DNA from 3 places in the Pseudarthrobacter sp. SORGH_AS 212 genome. Region 2 is predicted to be linked to each of the others. Evidence: riboswitches for the same ligand, from Rfam matches in the RefSeq annotation. Region 2 holds a riboswitch; each other region holds the start of a gene.
The links. A riboswitch is a leader RNA that binds a small molecule or an ion and turns the genes downstream of it on or off. The one in region 2 is predicted to bind S-adenosylmethionine.

Region 1 (6,012 bases), 3.2 Mb from region 2:
CCGTTCCCAACCACTGGGTGGTCTCTCCGGGACCCATCCGTGCCTTTGACCAGCAGATCGAACAGGACCTTTCCAATGCTGGTCCGTTCCTGGCCGCCGCCCTCGCATCCGGAGGAACCGTCAGGATCCCGGGCTGGCCGGAGCAGACGCAGCAGGTAGGCGACCTGTGGCGCAGCATCCTGGCCCGGATGGGCGCAGAAGTAACACTGCTGGAGGGGGTGTTGACGGTCCGGGGCGGTCCCGAGATCAAAGGGGCGGATTTCGCCGACACCAGCGAGCTGGCGCCAACAGTGGCCGCGCTGTGTGCCCTGGCCACCGGCCCCTCCCGCCTGAGCGGCATCGCCCACCTCCGGGGGCATGAAACGGACAGGCTCGCCGCACTGGTCACCGAGATCAACCGCCTGGGCGGCGACGCGGAGGAAACCAGCGACGGCCTGGTCATCCGCCCGGCAAAGCTGCATGCCGGCGTCGTCCACAGCTATGCCGACCACCGCATGGCCACTGCCGGGGCAATCCTCGGCCTCGCCGTCGAGGGGGTCCAGGTGGAAGACATCGCGACGACGGCCAAAACCATGCCGGACTTCCCGCGGCTGTGGACGGGCATGCTCGCGCAGCAGGGCACGGCCCCTGCCACACAAGGCTCCGAAAACGGAGCGGGAGGTTCGGCCGGTGCCGCGGAGGACTGACTCCTGGGACGAATCCGACGTCCGGATCCGGCCCAACAAGAAGGGCACCCGGCCGCGCACGAAGGACCGCCCCAGCCACGACGACGCCGTAACAGGCCGCATCATCACCGTCGACCGCGGGCGCTACACCGCCGTCGTTGACGAAGACTCCGGCGATGAACGGACAGTCATTGCCGCGCGGGCGCGGGAGCTGCGCCGGAACCCGGTGGTTGCCGGCGATTTCGTCTCCCTCGTCGGCGACGTGTCCGGGGATCCCAACACCCTGGCGAGGCTCGTCAAAATCCAGGACCGCACCACCCTCCTGCGCCGCAGTGCAGACGACACTGACCCCGTGGAACGTGCCGTCGTGGCCAACGCCGACCAGCTGGTGGTAGTGGTGGCAGCAGCCAACCCCGAGCCCCGCACAGGGTTCATCGACCGCGCCCTCGTGGCAGCGTACGACGCCGGCATCGAGCCGATCCTGCTGGTCACCAAAGCGGACGTGAAGGATCCCGGCGAGTTCCTGGCCAACTACACGCACCTTGACTTCCCGGTCATCATCAGCCGGACCGCCGACCTGAAGGCGTCAGGCATTGACGCGCGCTCCGATGACGGGTTGTCGGCCCGGCTGGACAGTGACGCTGTTGCCGGGCTCAGGGCCCACCTGGGCGGCAAGGTCACTGTGATGCTGGGGCACTCCGGCGTCGGCAAATCCACCATGGTGAACGCCCTGACCGGTGCGGAACGGGCCACCGGCGGTGTGAATGCGGTAACCGGACGGGGACGGCACACGTCGTCGTCAGCCCTTGCCCTGCGCCTGGCCGACGCCCCACCCGGCAGCTGGATCATCGACACCCCCGGCATCCGGTCATTTGGCCTTGCCCACGTGGATCCGGACCGGATCCTGAGGTCATTCCCGGATCTTTCGCCGGGCACTGATGATTGCGAACGCGGCTGCAAGCACACCGCCGCTGCCGTCAACTGCGGGCTCGACGCCTGGGTGGCCGGCGGACACGCAGGACCCACCGGTGAAGCGCGCCTGGCTTCGCTCCGGCGGCTCCTGGGCACCGATCCCAGGATGGAAGCCCAGGAGGCCAAGGAGCTCGGCACCATCAGCTGACAGCACCAACCGGCACGGCCGACCTCCCGGCAGAAACGGCGCCAGACGGTAGTTTGGAACCATGATCCAACCCGCTTCGACCTATAACGACGACCTGCGCCTGGCCCATGTCCTGGCCGACTCCGTGGATGACCAGACCATGAGCCGCTTCAAGGCGCAGGACCTCCACGTGGAGACCAAGCCCGACCTGACGCCGGTCACCGATGCGGACAAAGCCGCCGAGGAAGCCATCCGCGGCCAGCTCTCACGTTCCCGGCCACGCGACGCTGTGCTGGGCGAAGAGTTCGGCAGCACCGGCCACGGCTCCCGGCGGTGGATCATCGATCCCATCGACGGCACCAAGAACTTCGTCCGCGGAGTTCCCGTCTGGGCCACGCTCATCGCCCTCGTTGATGAGGGCGAGCCGGTGGTTGGCGTTGTCAGCGCACCCGCCCTGGGTAAGCGGTGGTGGGCCGCCAAAGGCATGGGGGCTTACATGGGCCGATCCCTTGCGTCGGCCACCCGGCTCCGGGTCTCGGACGTTTCCACCCTGTCCGACGCTTCGCTGTCCTATTCCAGCCTGGGCGGCTGGAAGGAACGCGGCAACCTGGACGACTTCCTGGGCCTGACTGAGGACGTCTGGCGCACGCGCGCTTACGGCGATTTCTGGTCCTACTGCATGGTGGCCGAAGGATCGGTGGACATCGCCTGCGAGCCCGAGCTGAACCTTTATGACATGGCCGCCCTCGTGCCCATCGTGGTGGAGGCAGGCGGCCGCTTCACTTCGCTCGAAGGTGAGGACGGGCCGTTCGGCGGGAACGCCCTGGCCACCAATTCCATCCTGCACACCGAAGTGCTGCACCGGCTCAACCCCGGACTGGACGACCTGCTGTAAGCCGGCCTCCTTCCGAACAATCGACCGCGGGCGCCTCCAAAAGGGGGCGCCCGCCGTCGTATTCTTCGGAGAAAGTCCCGTTTCCGGGCCGCGCGTAACAAAGGCCTTAACAATCCCCCCGGCTTCGGACCGGGCCGCCTGATGTTCTATGGTTTTATCCAGGTCACGAGTGCCAGCGCTAAACCCCGGTTTGCTGGCCGGCAACCCTCCATTCGCGGTGGGGTGCCCCGGGTGACGACCAGGCCGGTCCGGAGCGGATGCGGCAAGCGCGGATTCCAGCACAGCCGGAGTCCTGTCCTGAAGTGAGGTCTCCATGACTACTGCCGTCGACTCCCCCATTACCGCCATCGCCGCCGGGAACGTTCCTGACGAACGACTGGCCGCCGCCGGACGTCCGCTTTCAGCGGTTACAGGCGCCGAAATCCTGGCCCCGTTGATCTCCGGCGGGCACGTCCGCTACGCCAACCTTGACTACGGGGCCTCCGCCCCGGCCCTGACCGTGGTGTCGGCCTACCTCAACGAGATCCTGCCGTTCTACGCCAGCGTCCACCGCGGTGCCGGATACGCATCGCAGATCAGCACTTCGGTCTACGAGAACGCGCGCAACATCGTCCGCGAGTTCGTCGGCGGGCGCCCCGACGATTCCGTGATCTTCACCAGGAACACCACCGATTCCCTCAACCTGCTGGCCGGCTGCCTCCCCGGCACCGACGGCGAACCCGCCGGTGACGTCCTCTACCTGGACATCGAACACCACGCCAACCTGCTGCCGTGGCAGGGTGTCCCCCACCGGAGCATCGTCGCCGCCGACACGATCGCCGGGACCATCGATTCCGTGCGCACCGAGCTTGAGCAGGGCGGCGTCAGCCTCCTGGCCGTGACCGGCGCCTCCAACGTCACCGGCGAAATCCTGCCCATCAGGGAGCTTGCCGCCCTCGCCCACCGTCACGGTGCGCGCATCGTGGTGGACGCGGCCCAGCTGGCGCCGCACCGCCGCGTGGACATCAGCGCCGACGACGTCGACTACCTTGCCTTCTCCGGGCACAAGCTCTACGCACCGTTTGGCGCGGGCGTCCTGGTGGGCCGCCCGGACTGGCTCGACGCCGGAACTCCGCACCTCGCCGGCGGTGGCGCCGTCAAGGAGGCAAAGCTCGACGGCGTCAGCTGGGCCATCGGCCCGGCCCGCCATGAGGGCGGCTCCCCCAACGTACTGGGTGCGGCTACCTTGGCGCGGGCAACACAGGTTATCGCGAGCCTGGACCAGGACCGCTGGCACGCCCACGAGTCGGCCATCCGTTCCTACCTGGTGGAAGGCCTGCAGGCGATCGACGGCGTCACGGTGCACCAGATCTTCAAGGACACCGATCCTGACAAGGACACCATCGGGGTGGTGAACTTCTCTGTGGCGGGTTACGACGCCGGCCTGGTAGCCGCCTACTTGTCCGCCGAACACGGCGTGGGACTCCGCGATGGCCGCTTCTGCGCCCACCCGCTGCTGAAGCGCCTGGGGCTGCCATCGGGATCGCTGCGTGCAAGCTTTGGAGTGGGCTCCCGGCTGGAAGATGCCCAGCGGCTCCTCGCAGGCATTGAAAAGCTCCGCCGGGACGGGCTCGGCTGGGACTACGTGGTCGATGCCGGCCGATGGGTGCCGGCCAACGACACCAGGACCTACCCCCACTGGGCACCGAACACCCCGGGAACGGCCGGCGCAGCGCCCTGCATCGACGACTGACCGCCGGGAGCCGGCACCCGGGTGCATGCTGTAAATTCGGACGGTACCCGCAGGGAATCAGCTGAAGGAGGCCGCACGTGGTTCGGGGTGGGCCCAAGCTCGATCACGGGCGGCGCCGGGAGCTCGGCCAGAGCTTCCAGGACGGCGGCAAGCACTATGACAAGGTCCGTCCGGGGTATCCGGCGGAGTCGGCACGGTGGCTGGTGCCCGCAGGCGCCCATGATGCGCTCGACGTCGGCGCAGGGACAGGCAAATTCACTGACCTGCTGCTGGCGCTCGGATTGTCCGTGACCGCCGTCGATCCCTCCGCGGACATGCTGGCGCAACTCTCCGCCCAATACCCGGCAGCTGCTGCCCTGCGCGGCACCGCCGAGGCCACCGGGCTCGATGACGCAAGTTTCGACGTCGTCAGCGTTGCCCAGGCCTGGCACTGGTGTGACGCCCTCGCGGCCAGCACGGAACTTGCCAGGGTCCTCCGTCCGCAGGGAACGCTGGGACTGGTGTGGAACCAGCTGGACACCTCGGTACCGTGGGTGCACCGGCTTTCCCGCATCATGCATGCCGGGGACGTCTACAAGCCCGGGCAGCGGCCACTGGTGGGCCCGGAGTTCGAGGGCCTCGAAGGACACGTGACCCGCTGGCAGGATCCTGTCACCCCTGCCGACCTGATGGAACTGACCAAATCCCGGAGCTATTACCTCAGGGCCAACGAACAGACCCGGGCCAAAGTCCTGGCGAACCTCACGTGGTACCTCCATGAGCATCTGGGGCATGCCGAGGGTGAAGAACTCAGCCTCCCCTACCTGACGTTGTCCTGGCGCGCCGTCCGCGCGTGAGACGCGGATCCCGGCCGCGTCCCGCCAAAGGGTAGGCTTGAACGTGTGAAGACCAGCGCGCCCTCCTCCTCCATTGAGGACTACGTCAAGGTGGTCTATTCGTTCACGGAATGGCAGGACAAGCCCATCACGTCCTCCCAGCTGGCACAGCGCCTGGGAGTGGCAAATTCTTCAGTCTCGGAGATGGTCCGCAAGCTGAAGGACCAGGGGCTGGTGGACCACAAGCCCTACAGCGCGATTACCCTCACGGATGCCGGACTCCGGCTTGCACTGTCCATGGTGCGCCGCCACCGGCTCATCGAAACGTACCTTGTCCAGCAGCTGGGCTACAGCTGGGATGAAGTCCACGACGAAGCCGAACTGCTGGAACACGCTGTCTCTGACACCTTTATCGACCGGGTGTCAGCGCAGCTGGGCCACCCGGACCGGGACCCGCATGGTGATCCCATTCCCACGGCCGACGGCAAGGTCCACATGCCCGTTGCCCGCCTCCTGGGCGAACTCGACGAGGGCCACACAGGCCGGATCACCCGCATCAGCGACGACAACCCTGAGCTGCTGCGCTACCTTGCGGCCGAAGAGATCGATCTTGATTCCGGGGTTGAAATCCTGGGACGGCGGCCCTTCGGAGGTGCCCTGATCGTGCGGATCAGCAATGCCGGCGGAACCAGGGAATTTGATCTCGCCGACGAGGTCACCTCCGCACTGTGGGTGCACACCGGCCACCCCCACGAGGGTTGCACCCTGACGGAGTCCTGACATGCGCAGGGCCGGATGAGGGAGAC
Region 2 (6,012 bases):
GACCACATCGTGGCCAGCCCCAGCCTGTACGGCGGAACCTACAACCTGTTCGCCCACACGCTGAAGAAGTTCGGTATCACCGTGACGTTCGTGGCGGACCCGGACAACCTGGACCAGTGGCGGGACGCCGTGCAGCCCAACACCAAGCTGTTCTTCGGCGAGGTGGTCTCCAACCCGCGCCAGGACGTCCTGGACATCGAAGGCATCTCCGCGGTGGCACACCAGGCCGGCGTGCCCCTCATTGTGGACAACACCCTCTCCACGCCCTACCTGATCCGTCCCCTGGAATGGGGGGCCGACATCGTGGTCCACTCGGCCACGAAGTACCTCGGCGGGCACGGAGCGGCAATCGCCGGCGTCATCGTCGACTCGGGCAAGTTCGACTTCAGCAAGGACCCGGAACGGTTCCCGGGCTTCAACACCCCGGATCCCACCTACAACGGCCTGGTCTACGGCCGGGACCTCGGGGAGAACGGGCTCCTCGGTGCAAACCTGTCCTACATCCTCAAGGCGCGCGTCCAGCTCCTGCGGGACCTCGGCTCGGCGGTCTCGCCGTTCAACGCCTTCCTGATCGCCCAGGGCCTGGAAACGCTGAGCCTGCGCGTGGAACGCCACGTGGCCAATGCCACCGAAGTCGCCCGCTGGCTGGAAGGGCGGGACGACGTCGAATCCGTCGCCTATGCAGGCCTGCCGTCCAGCCCGTGGTACGGGCGCGGCCGCAAGTACGGGCCGAAGGGGACGGGCGCCGTCGTCGCCTTCAACCTTGCCGGGGGAGCCGAAGCGGGGCAGCGGTTCGTCGACGCCCTGGAACTGCACTCCCACGTCGCCAACATCGGCGATGTCCGTTCCCTGGTGATCCACCCGGCCTCCACCACCCACAGCCAGCTGACCCCGGAACAGCAGGCAATAGCGGGCGTGACGCCCGGCCTGGTGCGGCTGTCCGTGGGCATCGAACACATCGATGACATCCTGGCAGACCTTGAAGCGGGCTTCCGGGCCGCGAAGGGCGCGCTCGCCTAGGCCGAAGACGTACGACGGCGGGAGGCCGGCCAGGCGGCCGGCCTCCCCTCCGCGGGGCTGCCGTCCGGGAAAAGCATCGCGGGCCGGCAAGTCACAACCAGTCACATGCTTGGCCATCAGCGGGGGGTGTTTCGTACACTCGAACCAGGTCATGAGTGCCAGTGACAGCCCCGGCTTGCTGGCCGGCAACCCTCCTTCCGCGGCGGGGTGCCCCGGGTGAAGACCTGGCCTGCCGGTAAACGACGGCGGGCAAGCGCGTAGAAGAGGTCTTGCCATGACGGTTACCGTCGCCCGTACAACCGCACCCGAACACGGAATTGTCCGCTATGCCTCCATTGGCGGGCTGCAGCTCGAAGGTGGCGGATACCTGCCGGACGTCACCCTGGCGTACGAAACGTGGGGGACGCTGAACGCGGATGGCAGCAACGCCATCCTGGTGGAGCACGCCCTGACCGGCAGCACGCACGTGACCCGCGGGGACACTGATGAGGAAGGCTGGTGGGAGCACCTGGCCGGGCCCGGCGCACCCGTCGATACGGACCGCTTCTTCGTGGTCTCCATCAACATCGTCGGCGGCTGTTACGGCTCCACCGGGCCGTCCTCGCCCGGCCCCGACGGAAAGCCCTGGGGCTCCAGGTTCCCCCTGGTGACGCTCCGGGACAGCACGGAAGCTGAAGCACGCCTGGCGGACCAGCTGGGCATCGGCAGCTGGTACGCGGTGCTGGGCGGTTCCATGGGAGGCGCCCGGGCCCTGGAATGGGCCGTCACGTTCCCCGAACGGGTAAAGCGCTGCGCCGTCATCGCAGTGGGAGCAGCCAGCACGGCCGAACAGATCGCGTTCGCCCAGGCCCAGACCCTGGCCATCCGCCAGGACCCGAACTTCAACGACGGCGACTACTACGGCGGTCCCTGCCCCGAGGACGGCCTGGCGCTCGCCCGCCGCATTGCCCACATAACGTACCGGTCCGCGGCCGAGCTGGAGCACCGCTTCGGCCGTGAAGCCCAGGCTTCGGAGTCGCCGCTGCAGGGCGGGGTCCTTGCCGGCAGGGGCCGGTACCAGGTGGAGAGCTACCTGGACCACCAGGGCAACAAGCTCGTCCGGCGCTTCGACGCGAACAGCTACATCGCCCTCACCGAGGCGCTCATGAGCCACGACGTCTGCCGTGGCCGGGGAAGCCTGGCCGATACCCTCGCCCGGACCAGCGCCCGGTTCTTCGTGGCGGCCGTGGAATCGGACCGGCTCTACTTCCCGTCCCAGTCGCACGAGCTGGCCCACGCCCTGCCCGGCGACGTTGGCGTCCACCTCATCCAGGCGCCCATCGGCCACGACGGCTTCCTGACCGAAATCGGCCAGCTGGGCGCCCAGCTCCGGTCGGACTTCCTGGCCTAGCAGCACGGCTTGCACATGAATCAGAGGCTTGTCCGCAGATCCGAACCCTCAAGGACCGGGTTGTGCGGACAGGCCCCTGATTGATGGGTCCGGGGGACTTGATGACGCCCGGGGGACGCTCAAAGGGCTTCTGCGGCCCAGGCTAGCCGTTCATGATTTCGCTGCGGCGGGCCATGTAGTCCTCCATGGACATTTCGCCGTCGCTGTACTTCTGGTCCAGTTCCGCGAGCTTCCGCGCCCGGAATCCCTGCGGAGCCGACGGCGGCGGGGGAGTGGCGGGCGCTGCCGGCTGTTCCGGCGCGGAGTACCCGGGCTGCTGCTGGCCGGGCTGTGGCTGGTTGTAGGGAGGCTGGTTGAACTGCTGCTCCCCGTACGGCGGCTGTCCAAAGGGCTGCCCGGCCTGGCCGGGAACCGGCGGCTGGCCGTACTGGTAGGGTCCGGGCTGCGGAACGTTCGGCGCCTGCTGCCCAATCTGACGGAACCCGCCCGAGTAGTAGTCCTGCTGGGTGTAGCCATCACGCGGCTGCCTGCTCTGCGGCCCGGCCGAACCGGGGAACTGGCCGCCCGGGTCCTGGCTGCCGGGATACTGGCCGGCGCCTGGGAACTGCTCGGGGTACCGACCGGAAAAGCTCTGGTCATGGTTCCGCTTGGCCACCGATTTCCGGTACATGCGCATGGCCATCGGGATCACGAATGACAGGATGATGATCCAGAAAAACAGGTTACTCACGGTGCTGCGCCTCTCGAGTGGGTCTTTCCAGCTTAACGGTCACGGACCGCATGCCGTTCCGGCGGCCACCAGCAAGCTGCCGCAGAGCAGAGCAGAGCAGAGCAGAGCAGAGCAGAGCAGAGCAGAACAGCTCAGCGCCGCGCTGCGTCGGCGGTTCCCAGCGGACCTTCCCCCGAACCCAGGGGAACGCCCGGCCCAAAGGCGGGGCCCGGCGTCGGACGCTTGGCAGTGACGCCGTCGCCGGACGACTGGTTGCGCAGGCGGCGCAGCACCCACGGCACGAAATATTCGCGCGCCCACACGAGGTCGCCGCTGCGTGCCTGGCGCCAGGTGCGAGGGGGCAGGTCCTTGGGCAGGAGAGGTTCCAGGCCATGATCCACGTTCAGGGACTCGAGCACCATGGCTGCAATGGTGTGGTGGCCCAGCGGAGAGAAGTGGAGGCGGTCCTGGTCCCACATCTGGGGGTCGCTGAGCTGCCGGAGGGACCACATGTCCGCAATCACGGCGTCGTGCCGCGCTGCGACGGTCCGCAGGTTCTCGTTGTAGATGGCCACCTTGCTGCGGATCCTGCCCAGCACCGAAGAGCCGGTGTCCGGCCCGTTGAACAGCACCACCGTGGCTCCGCCCATGGACAGGATCTGCACTACGGAGTCCAGCTTTTCGGCCAGGGCGTCGGGGTCTCCGCCGGGGCGGATCAGGTCGTTGCCGCCTGCGGACAGCGTCACCAGGTCGGGCTTGAGCTCCAGGGCGGGAGCGAGCTGCTGGTCGACGATCTGCTGGAGCAACCGGCCGCGGACGGCAAGGTTGGCGTAGGCGAAGTCGGGCAGTGTACGGCCCAGCTCTTCGGCCACGCGGTCCGCCCAGCCGCGGTAGCCGCCGGGGCTTGAGGGTTCGGGGTCGCCGATGCCCTCGGTGAAGGAGTCGCCCATGGCCACGTACCGGGTCCAGGGGTGGGATCCGGTGTCCGTGATGGGGCTTTGGAGGGGGCTTGCGTCAGTCACGGGTCCTATCCTGCCTTCCGCCTCGCTGCCTACGCGAACGTAGGTTGTTACTTTCGGGTAACTGTAAGAATGGAAACCATGACTGAAGCCGAAGTATTTCCTGCCCCCGTCGTCCTGTGGTCGCACCCTGAAGGCGAGCGGGACGGTAAACCCCTGCTGGTGCTCCTGCACGGGTACGGCGCCAACGAGCAGGACCTGCTCAGCCTCGCGGACCTCCTGCCCGGCGGGTTCGCCGTCGCCTCCGTCCGTGCCCCGATCGCCATGGGCCCGGGCTTTACCTGGTTCCCGTTGACGGCCTCGATCGACTATTCGCTGGAACGGGTCAAGAAGGCCTCGGCGTACGTCCTGGACTGGATCGACACCATCAAGGAAGGGCACCCCTCCGTCTCCCTGCTCGGCTTCTCCATGGGTATGGCCATGGCCACCACCCTCCTGCGGCAGCGGCCCGCGGACTTCGCAGCCGTCGTCGGACTTTCAGGATTCGTGGTGGACGCCGGTGACGACCCCACCTTCAAGGATGCCCAACTGGACGGCACCGTGCCCATGTTCTGGGGCAGGGACCAGCAGGATCCGGTGATCACGGAGGACAAGATCGACTTCACCATGGGCTGGGTACGCAAGCACGTCAAGCTCACCAAGGTGCTCTACACGGGAATGTGGCACGGCATCAACCAGCAGGAGATCGGCCACGTTGGCGAATTCCTCACCCACGAGGTCCTGAAGAAATAGGGCGAACGACGACGGGCGGCGGCCCGGGCGCCAAGCCCGGTTGCCGCAGGGGGCAGCAGGCAGGGCACAGCGGGGAAGGTGCAGCAGGCGGGGTGCCGGGGGTGGTCAGGCCTCCGGCGCGACCACCCGCACGGTCTGGCCGTTCACGGTGACGGTGTCGCCGTTGTGGAGCTGCCGGCCGCGGCGGTCGTCGATCTCGCCGTTGACCTTCACCAGCCCGTTCTTGATCAGCTCGGCCGCTTCCACGCCGTCCTCCACGAGGTTGGCAAGCTTCAGCAGCTGGCCCAGCCGGATCATGCTGTCGCGGATGGGGACGTCGTCAACGGGGATGCTCATAGAGCAATAATGCCTGACGTAAGGTGGATCCAATGACCTCCACCTCCCGCCTGCCCGTGCTTGCAGGCCTGCCGCTGGCGGTGGGCGCAGGCCTTGCCATTCCCGTCCAGGGCCGGATTAACGGCGCCCTGGGTGCCCGGCTGGACGACGGCATCAGCGCCGCGGTGGTGAGCTTCAGCACAGGACTGCTGGTCATGATCCTCATCTCGCTGCTGCTGCCGCGTGGCCGGGCCGGCCTTGCCCGGATCATTCCCGCCGTCCGCAGCAGGGCTTTCCCGCCCGCCTATGTCCTGGCCGGCGGAATCGGCGCACTGTTCGTGTTTGCCCAGACCTTCACTGTCGGCATCCTGGGCGTGGCGCTCTTTACGGTGGCCACCGTCACGGGCCAGACGGTCAGCGGCCTGCTGGTGGACCGGCTGGGCCTGGGCCCCGCGGGCAAGAAATCCGTCACCGGCATCCGCATTGTCGGCTGCATCCTCACCATCGCCGCTGTCGCCTGGGCCGTGTCCCCGCGATTCGCCACATCCGGCTCCGGTGCGGAATCCGACGGCGGGGCTGCCGCCCTGCTGTTGCCCCTCCTGCTGCCCGTTGCGGCGGGCTTCCTGATGAGTTTCCAGCAGGCGATGAACGGCACCGCAACCGTTCACTACGGCACCCCGATTGCCGCCACCCTGGTCAACTTCATCGCCGGCTGCCTGGTCCTTTGGACGGTGCTGGGCATCAAAGTGGTGGTGGCTGGCCCCGGAAACCCGCTGCCGGCGGAGTGGTGGTACTACCTGGGCGGTCCCATGGGCTGTGTGTTCATC
Region 3 (6,012 bases), 920 kb from region 2:
ACGAAGTCCGGATCCTGGTCGGTGAGGATGAAGCCGGCCTCGTGCAGCGCCGTCGTCAGTCCCGCTTCGCCGATCGTGTACGCGCGGTTACCGGACCCTGAGCCCTGCACCTGGTCCTTCAGGAACTGGGCCGTGGCCAGGGCCGACGTCCAGATGTTCTCCTCGGGGATCTCCAGGCCGGACGCACGCAGCCTGGCCGCAAGGTCGCGGGGCGTGAAGATCGAATTGTTGGTCAGGACCAGGAAACGCTTGGACGTATCCACCCACCGCTGGATGAGTTCGGCCGCGCCCGGAACGGCCTGGTTTTCGTGGACCAGGACACCGTCCATGTCCGTCAGCCAGCACTCAATGTCCTGGCCGCTGCGGTATACCGCCGGTGCGCCCTTGACCTTGTCCGCTTCTGCCATGCCTGCCTCCGACTGTCGACGCCCGTGATGAACGGGCCGTGATGATTGCCCGAAAGGTCCAGTCTAGTGTTGAGGGGTGAACCAAACGCCCGGGATGGCAGACGCGCCCCACCACTCGCCCGAAGAAACCGACGCAACGGAAGCCGGGGCACCCAGGGCGGAGGTCGGCGTCGGGCCCTGGGAAGGCGAGTTGCCCGAGGGTGACCACTGGGATCCTGACCTGCTGGCGGACGGCGACCGGCGCAACGTGCTGGACAAATACCGCTACTGGAAGCACGAGGCGATCGTGGCGGAGCTGGACTCGCGGCGGCACAACTTCCACGTGGCCATCGAAAACTGGCAGCACGACCTCAACATCGGCACAGTGGTGCGCACCGCCAACGCCTTCCTCGCCAAGGAGGTGCACATCATCGGACGACGGCGGTGGAACCGGCGTGGAGCCATGGTTACCGACCGCTACCAGCACGTCCGCCACCACCCCACAGTGGAGGATTTCGTCCAGTGGGCGCAGGGGGAGGGGCTGGCGATTATAGGCATCGACATTTTCCCGGACTCCGTTCCGCTGGAAACCTATGAGTTGCCCCGCAACTGCGTGCTGGTGTTCGGGCAGGAGGGGCCAGGCCTGACGCCTGAGGTCCATGAAGCAGCCGAAGCCACACTGTCCATCGAACAGTTTGGTTCCACCCGTTCCATAAACGCTGCGTCCGCCGCGGCGATCGCCATGCACGCGTGGGTCCGCCGGCACGTCTTCAACCAGCACGTTTAGGGCGCCCGCGCGGACGCAACACGGGAGTGTTACCAACTGCCGACCAGAAACTCGGCGGTGTGGCGGATATCGCTAGGATGGTGCCTAGCCGTAAGCGGTCTACTTGAGGGTCTTTTAACCCACAGACGAAACTCAGCAGAGGAGTCAGCATGCCCATTGCAACCCCAGAGATCTACTCCGAGATGATCGACCGTGCGAAGGCGGGCGGATTCGCTTTCCCGGCAGTGAATGTCACGTCCTCTCAGACGCTCAACGCGGCCCTTCGCGGCTTCGCCGAGGCTGAGTCCGACGGCATCGTCCAGGTCTCCACCGGCGGTGCGGCTTACTGGTCCGGCGCCTCCACCAAGGACATGGTGGCCGGTTCCCTGGGCTTCGCGGCCTTCGCCCGTGAAGTGGCCAAGAACTACGGCGTCAACATCGCCCTCCACACGGACCACTGCCCCAAGGACAAGCTGGACGGCTTCGTCCTGCCGCTGCTTGCAGCCTCCGAGGCTGAGGTCAAGGCCGGCCGCAACCCGATCTTCAACTCCCACATGTGGGACGGCTCCGCCGAAACCCTGCAGGACAACCTGCGCATCGCCCGCGAGCTGCTGGCCCGCACGGCCGCTGCCAAGATGATCCTCGAAGTCGAAATCGGGACCGTGGGTGGCGAGGAAGACGGCGTCGAGAACGAGATCAACGAGAAGCTGTACACCACCGTTGAAGACGCACTGGCCACCATTGAAGCCCTGGGTTCCGGCGAGAACGGCCGCTACATCACGGCCCTGACCTTCGGCAACGTCCACGGTGTTTACAAGCCCGGTGGCGTTAAGCTCCGGCCGGAAATCCTCAAGGACATCCAGGCGCAGGTTGGCGCGAAGATCGGCAAGGACAGCCCGTTCGACCTCGTGTTCCACGGCGGCTCCGGTTCCTCGGACCAGGAAATCGCCGACGCCGTGTCCTACGGCACCATCAAGATGAACATCGACACGGACACCCAGTACGCCTACACGCGCCCGGTGGCGGACCACATGTTCCGCAACTACGACGGCGTCCTGAAGGTGGACGGCGAAGTGGGCAACAAGAAGACCTACGACCCCCGCGTCTGGGGCGCCTCCGCCGAAGCCGGCCTCGCCGCCCGCGTTGTGGAAGCCACCAAGCAGCTCGGTTCAGCCGGAAAGACCTTCTAAATGTCGGATGAGTTCCGCAAGAACCTGATGGGGCCGGAGCCCACGCTCCTGCCGGCAGAATCTGAGATCTACCAGCACCTGGCGCTCGGCCAGGAGGCCGTCGACCTTGTGGCGAAGAACCCCACGTCGTCGCTGCTGTGGGCCATCCTTGCCGAGGAGGCTTGGGCGGAGGGACGAACCATCGACTCCTACGCCTACGCGCGCGTTGGCTACCACCGCGGGCTGGACTCGTTGCGCCGCAACGGCTGGCGCGGCGTGGGCCCCATCCCGTGGGAACACGAGCCCAACCGCGGTTTCCTGCGTGCGCTCTACTCGCTGGGACGGGCCTCCTCGGCCATCGGTGAAGCCGACGAACCCGAGCGGATCGAAAAGTTCCTCAACGACTCCGACCCCGCGGCCAAGGCCGCCATCGAGGGCAAATAGGTCCCCACCGCCTCCCTGGCTTCGCTTCGCTCAGCCAGGGAACCCTCGGCGGCGGAGGCCCCTTCATATGACGACGGCGGGCGGTCACCTTTCTTTGGGAAAGGTGACCGCCCGCCGTCGTACTCCTTAGAGGATCAGACCGCCTTCTGCAGCCCCGTACGGGCCATGGCGTCCGCGTAGGCCACGTGCATGTCCTGGAGGTACTCTTCCTGGCGCGCAGGGGAACCGGCGAAGGCGCGGCCGCTGAGGGAGCGTACCTTGTAGGTCTTCAGGCCGCGGCGCCACAGCAGCGGGACCTCGGTCTTGAGGAGCGCGTTGGCCAGACGGTTGGCTTCGGTGCCGTGCGCCACGATGACTGATGCGCGCGGGACAAGGGCGAGGAACTTGAGCAGCGGCTTGAGGCCGGCCTGGATCTGGTCCGGGGTGAACTTGCCGTTCGGTTCGCCCGGGACGTGCCAGGGGTGGACGTTCCACGGCATGACATACTCGGGCCGCAGCCCCAGCTTCCACTGGATGCCGAGCATGCGGGTGGCAGCGTCCTGGTCTCCGGCGGTGATGAAGCCGGAGCCGTCCGCTTCACCGATGTTGGAGAACAGGCTGATGATCCGGCATTCGTCGACGTCGTGCATGGGGTCGACGTAAGGCACCACCGTGCCCGGCCTGGTGTCTTGCAGGGAATCGCACAGCTCGTTGACGGCGGCAACGCTGGGCTCGTAGCGGCGGTTCAGGAGCTGTTCGTGGAGGGATTCTGGTGCAAGGGCGGTCATATGGTGCTGGGTCTCCTGCGGGGATTGGCGGTGCTTCCGCCTGCGGACGAGGGCGCGTGAAGGCGCAACTCGACATCGGCGGTGTGTTGGGGTGGGCCGGTCAACCCGGCCTTCCCCAGTTTAGCAAGCCGCGGGAAGCGAAACGCCGGTAGCGCGTATTCCGGTGACCGGATGCACAGCCGGGGTTTCGTCCTTCCCGTGATTCCACGGCGGCGGGCTACCAGAGCCGTTTCGTGGCCCGGCGTGCACCTTCGCCCAGAGCTTCCAGTTTCGCGTAGGCGATCTGCGGGTGGACGCGCCCGCCCAGGCCGCAGTCGGTGGAGGCGATGACATTTTCCCGGCCGACTACGTCGGCGAATCGCACAATCCTGTCCGCCACCAGGTCCGGGTGCTCCACCACGTTGGTGGCGTGGGAGACGACGCCCGGAATGATCAGCTTGCCATCGGGGAGTTTCGTGTCTTCCCAGACCCGCCATTCATGTTCGTGGCGGACGTTTGCCGCCTCGAAGGAGTAGGCGCCGGCGTTGACCTGCAGGACGGAACCGAGGATGTCTGCGAAGGGGATGTCAGTGGTGTGCGGGCCGTGCCAGGAGCCCCAGCACACGTGCAGCCGGATCTGTTCCTGCGGGAGGTCCCGCAGCGCCCAGTTGGTGGCCTCCACGCGCAGCTGGATGAACTTCAGGTAGTCCTCCAGCGCCGGTTCGGGGTTGATCTGGTCCCAGCTTTCGGCAAGGGACGGGTCATCGAGCTGGACGGTCAGACCGGCGTCGATGATGGCCTTGTATTCCTCACGCATGGCGTCGGCACAGGCGTAGACGAGTTCCTCGTCCGTCTTGTAATACTCGTTGGCCACCCGGGCGCATGAGCCGGGGGAGAGAGACGCTACGAAGCCCTCCGTCAGCCCTGCGGCGGCCAAGCCCGTCTTGAGGTTGTTGACATCCGAGGCCACCAGGTCCTGCCCGGTGTAAGTGAGGGGGCCCGCGATCTTTGGCTGGGTGACGCTCTTGCGGTGGGCCAGGATTCCCGACGACGGGTCGTTGTAAGCCTCGCTGAACTGCTGGCGGTCCCGCCGGTCGGGGAATGATGTGAGGACGACGTTTCCGGGCGACGAACGCCGGACCTCGGAGTCTGCCCAGCGGTCCACGTCGGTAGGCTCCAGTCCGCCGAGCCGGGCGAAGGAGTAGTTCCACCACGCCCCGTAGTCAACAGAGTTGGCCATGGTGTGCCCGTATTCACCGTCGTTGGGAATGTCGATGCCGAGGTCCTTCTGGCGCTGGACAACGTCAACCACCGAGGCTTCGAGGAGTTCCAGGAATTCGGGCGTAATTCCGTCGGCTTCCTTGGCAGCGTTTGCAGCAATGAGTTCAGGCGTCCTCGGCAATGAGCCTGCGTGGGTGGCGCGGATGTGGTCAGTGTTCTGGGGCACGGTGGAGTTCCTTTCCATCGGTCCTGGCAGTAGCACCTTCGGGGCAGGGGGACTCCCTGCTGTACGGGTTGCTGCGGCGTCACTGAGCCAGGTCTCTCAGCCGCTCCGGATGGGTCAGTTCCACTCAAGCCCACCGGCCGGAAGCGGGGCAAATCGGTTTCACGATGTGGCGTGGCTGCCACTGGGAGAGCGCAGTCATAGGCTTACCAGGATTCGTTGAGTCCATTGACAGGTTTCAATCAGCTTGGTTGGCTGTTGTCACAGCGCGCAATGGGGGACATGGCGGCTGGACGCACTCAATGCACTCGAAAGAGGTAACGCACGTGAAGAAATCCCTGGCTACTTTTAGGACCCTTGCCGTTTCAGGGGCCCTTGCACTGGCGGTTGTCGCCGCTCCTGCTCCAGCCATCGCTGTGGGGGAGGGGCCCAACTACGGAGGCAACGGCCAGATCACCACATCCAAGCTGGCCACCTATGACCAGATGGTTTCTTTCCTGAAGGACCAGGACGCCAAGCAGCCTGCCATGGAACTGGAGGTCATCGGCAAAACGGTGAAGGGCCGCGACATCCACCTGGTCAAGTACATCTCGGACCCGGCCAAGCCCACCATCCTCTACTTGACCCAGCAGCACGGCAACGAACAGCTCACTACCGAGGGAGCCATGGAGTTCGTCAAGCACCTCGGCACCGGAAAATCGGCGGACATCCTCAAAGGCGTCAACATCCTGGTGGTTCCGATGCTCAACGCGGACGGTGCCATGGGTGACGTCAACTTCTCCCTGGAGGACTACATCGCCAAGGGTGACCGCAACATGACCCGCTTCAACGCCGAGGGCGTGGACCTGAACCGGGACCACGTGGCCAAGATCCAGCCGGAAACCCAGGCCCTGCACAACAATGTGATGCGCAAATACCGGGTCGACTACATGATCGACCTGCACCACCAGGGCACCCGGGCAGAGCGCGACGGCAAACTGGTGTCCGGCTCCATCCTGTACCCCACCACCCCCAACGCCGATCCCGCCGTCGTCGAACGGTCCAAGCAGCTCGGCGC

Region 1: linked by a shared signal. The riboswitch ahead of QE394_RS17080 (aminotransferase class V-fold PLP-dependent enzyme) and the one ahead of QE394_RS02320 (homoserine O-acetyltransferase) in region 2 are both predicted to bind S-adenosylmethionine.
Region 3: linked by a shared signal. The riboswitch ahead of QE394_RS06455 (cobalamin-independent methionine synthase II family protein) and the one ahead of QE394_RS02320 (homoserine O-acetyltransferase) in region 2 are both predicted to bind S-adenosylmethionine.

Annotation. Positions count from the first base shown of each region.
Region 1 covers NZ_JAUTAA010000001.1:3,723,575-3,729,586, reverse strand. The annotation lists gene aroA (3-phosphoshikimate 1-carboxyvinyltransferase) at 1-686, shown strand, start outside; gene QE394_RS17090 (ribosome small subunit-dependent GTPase A) at 670-1,785, shown strand; gene hisN (histidinol-phosphatase) at 1,847-2,659, shown strand; SAM riboswitch class IV at 2,821-2,934, shown strand; gene QE394_RS17080 (aminotransferase class V-fold PLP-dependent enzyme) at 2,973-4,391, shown strand; gene QE394_RS17075 (methyltransferase domain-containing protein) at 4,469-5,227, shown strand; gene QE394_RS17070 (metal-dependent transcriptional regulator) at 5,273-5,986, shown strand; gene QE394_RS17065 (CrcB family protein) at 6,002-6,012, shown strand, end outside.
Region 2 covers NZ_JAUTAA010000001.1:504,953-510,964, reverse strand. The annotation lists gene QE394_RS02325 (bifunctional o-acetylhomoserine/o-acetylserine sulfhydrylase) at 1-1,020, shown strand, start outside; SAM riboswitch class IV at 1,168-1,282, shown strand; gene QE394_RS02320 (homoserine O-acetyltransferase) at 1,295-2,410, shown strand; gene QE394_RS02315 (hypothetical protein) at 2,553-3,140, opposite strand; gene QE394_RS02310 (SGNH/GDSL hydrolase family protein) at 3,272-4,141, opposite strand; gene QE394_RS02305 (phospholipase) at 4,220-4,870, shown strand; gene QE394_RS02300 (RNA-binding S4 domain-containing protein) at 4,976-5,206, opposite strand; gene QE394_RS02295 (DMT family transporter) at 5,239-6,012, shown strand, end outside.
Region 3 covers NZ_JAUTAA010000001.1:1,420,588-1,426,599, reverse strand. The annotation lists gene QE394_RS06480 (HAD-IIA family hydrolase) at 1-407, opposite strand, end outside; gene QE394_RS06475 (TrmH family RNA methyltransferase) at 502-1,173, shown strand; partial or broken gene fbaA (class II fructose-bisphosphate aldolase) at 1,320-2,342, shown strand; gene QE394_RS06465 (DUF3151 domain-containing protein) at 2,343-2,765, shown strand; gene QE394_RS06460 (uracil-DNA glycosylase) at 2,900-3,532, opposite strand; gene QE394_RS06455 (cobalamin-independent methionine synthase II family protein) at 3,750-4,958, opposite strand; SAM riboswitch class I at 4,970-5,074, opposite strand; gene QE394_RS06450 (M14 family zinc carboxypeptidase) at 5,258-6,012, shown strand, end outside.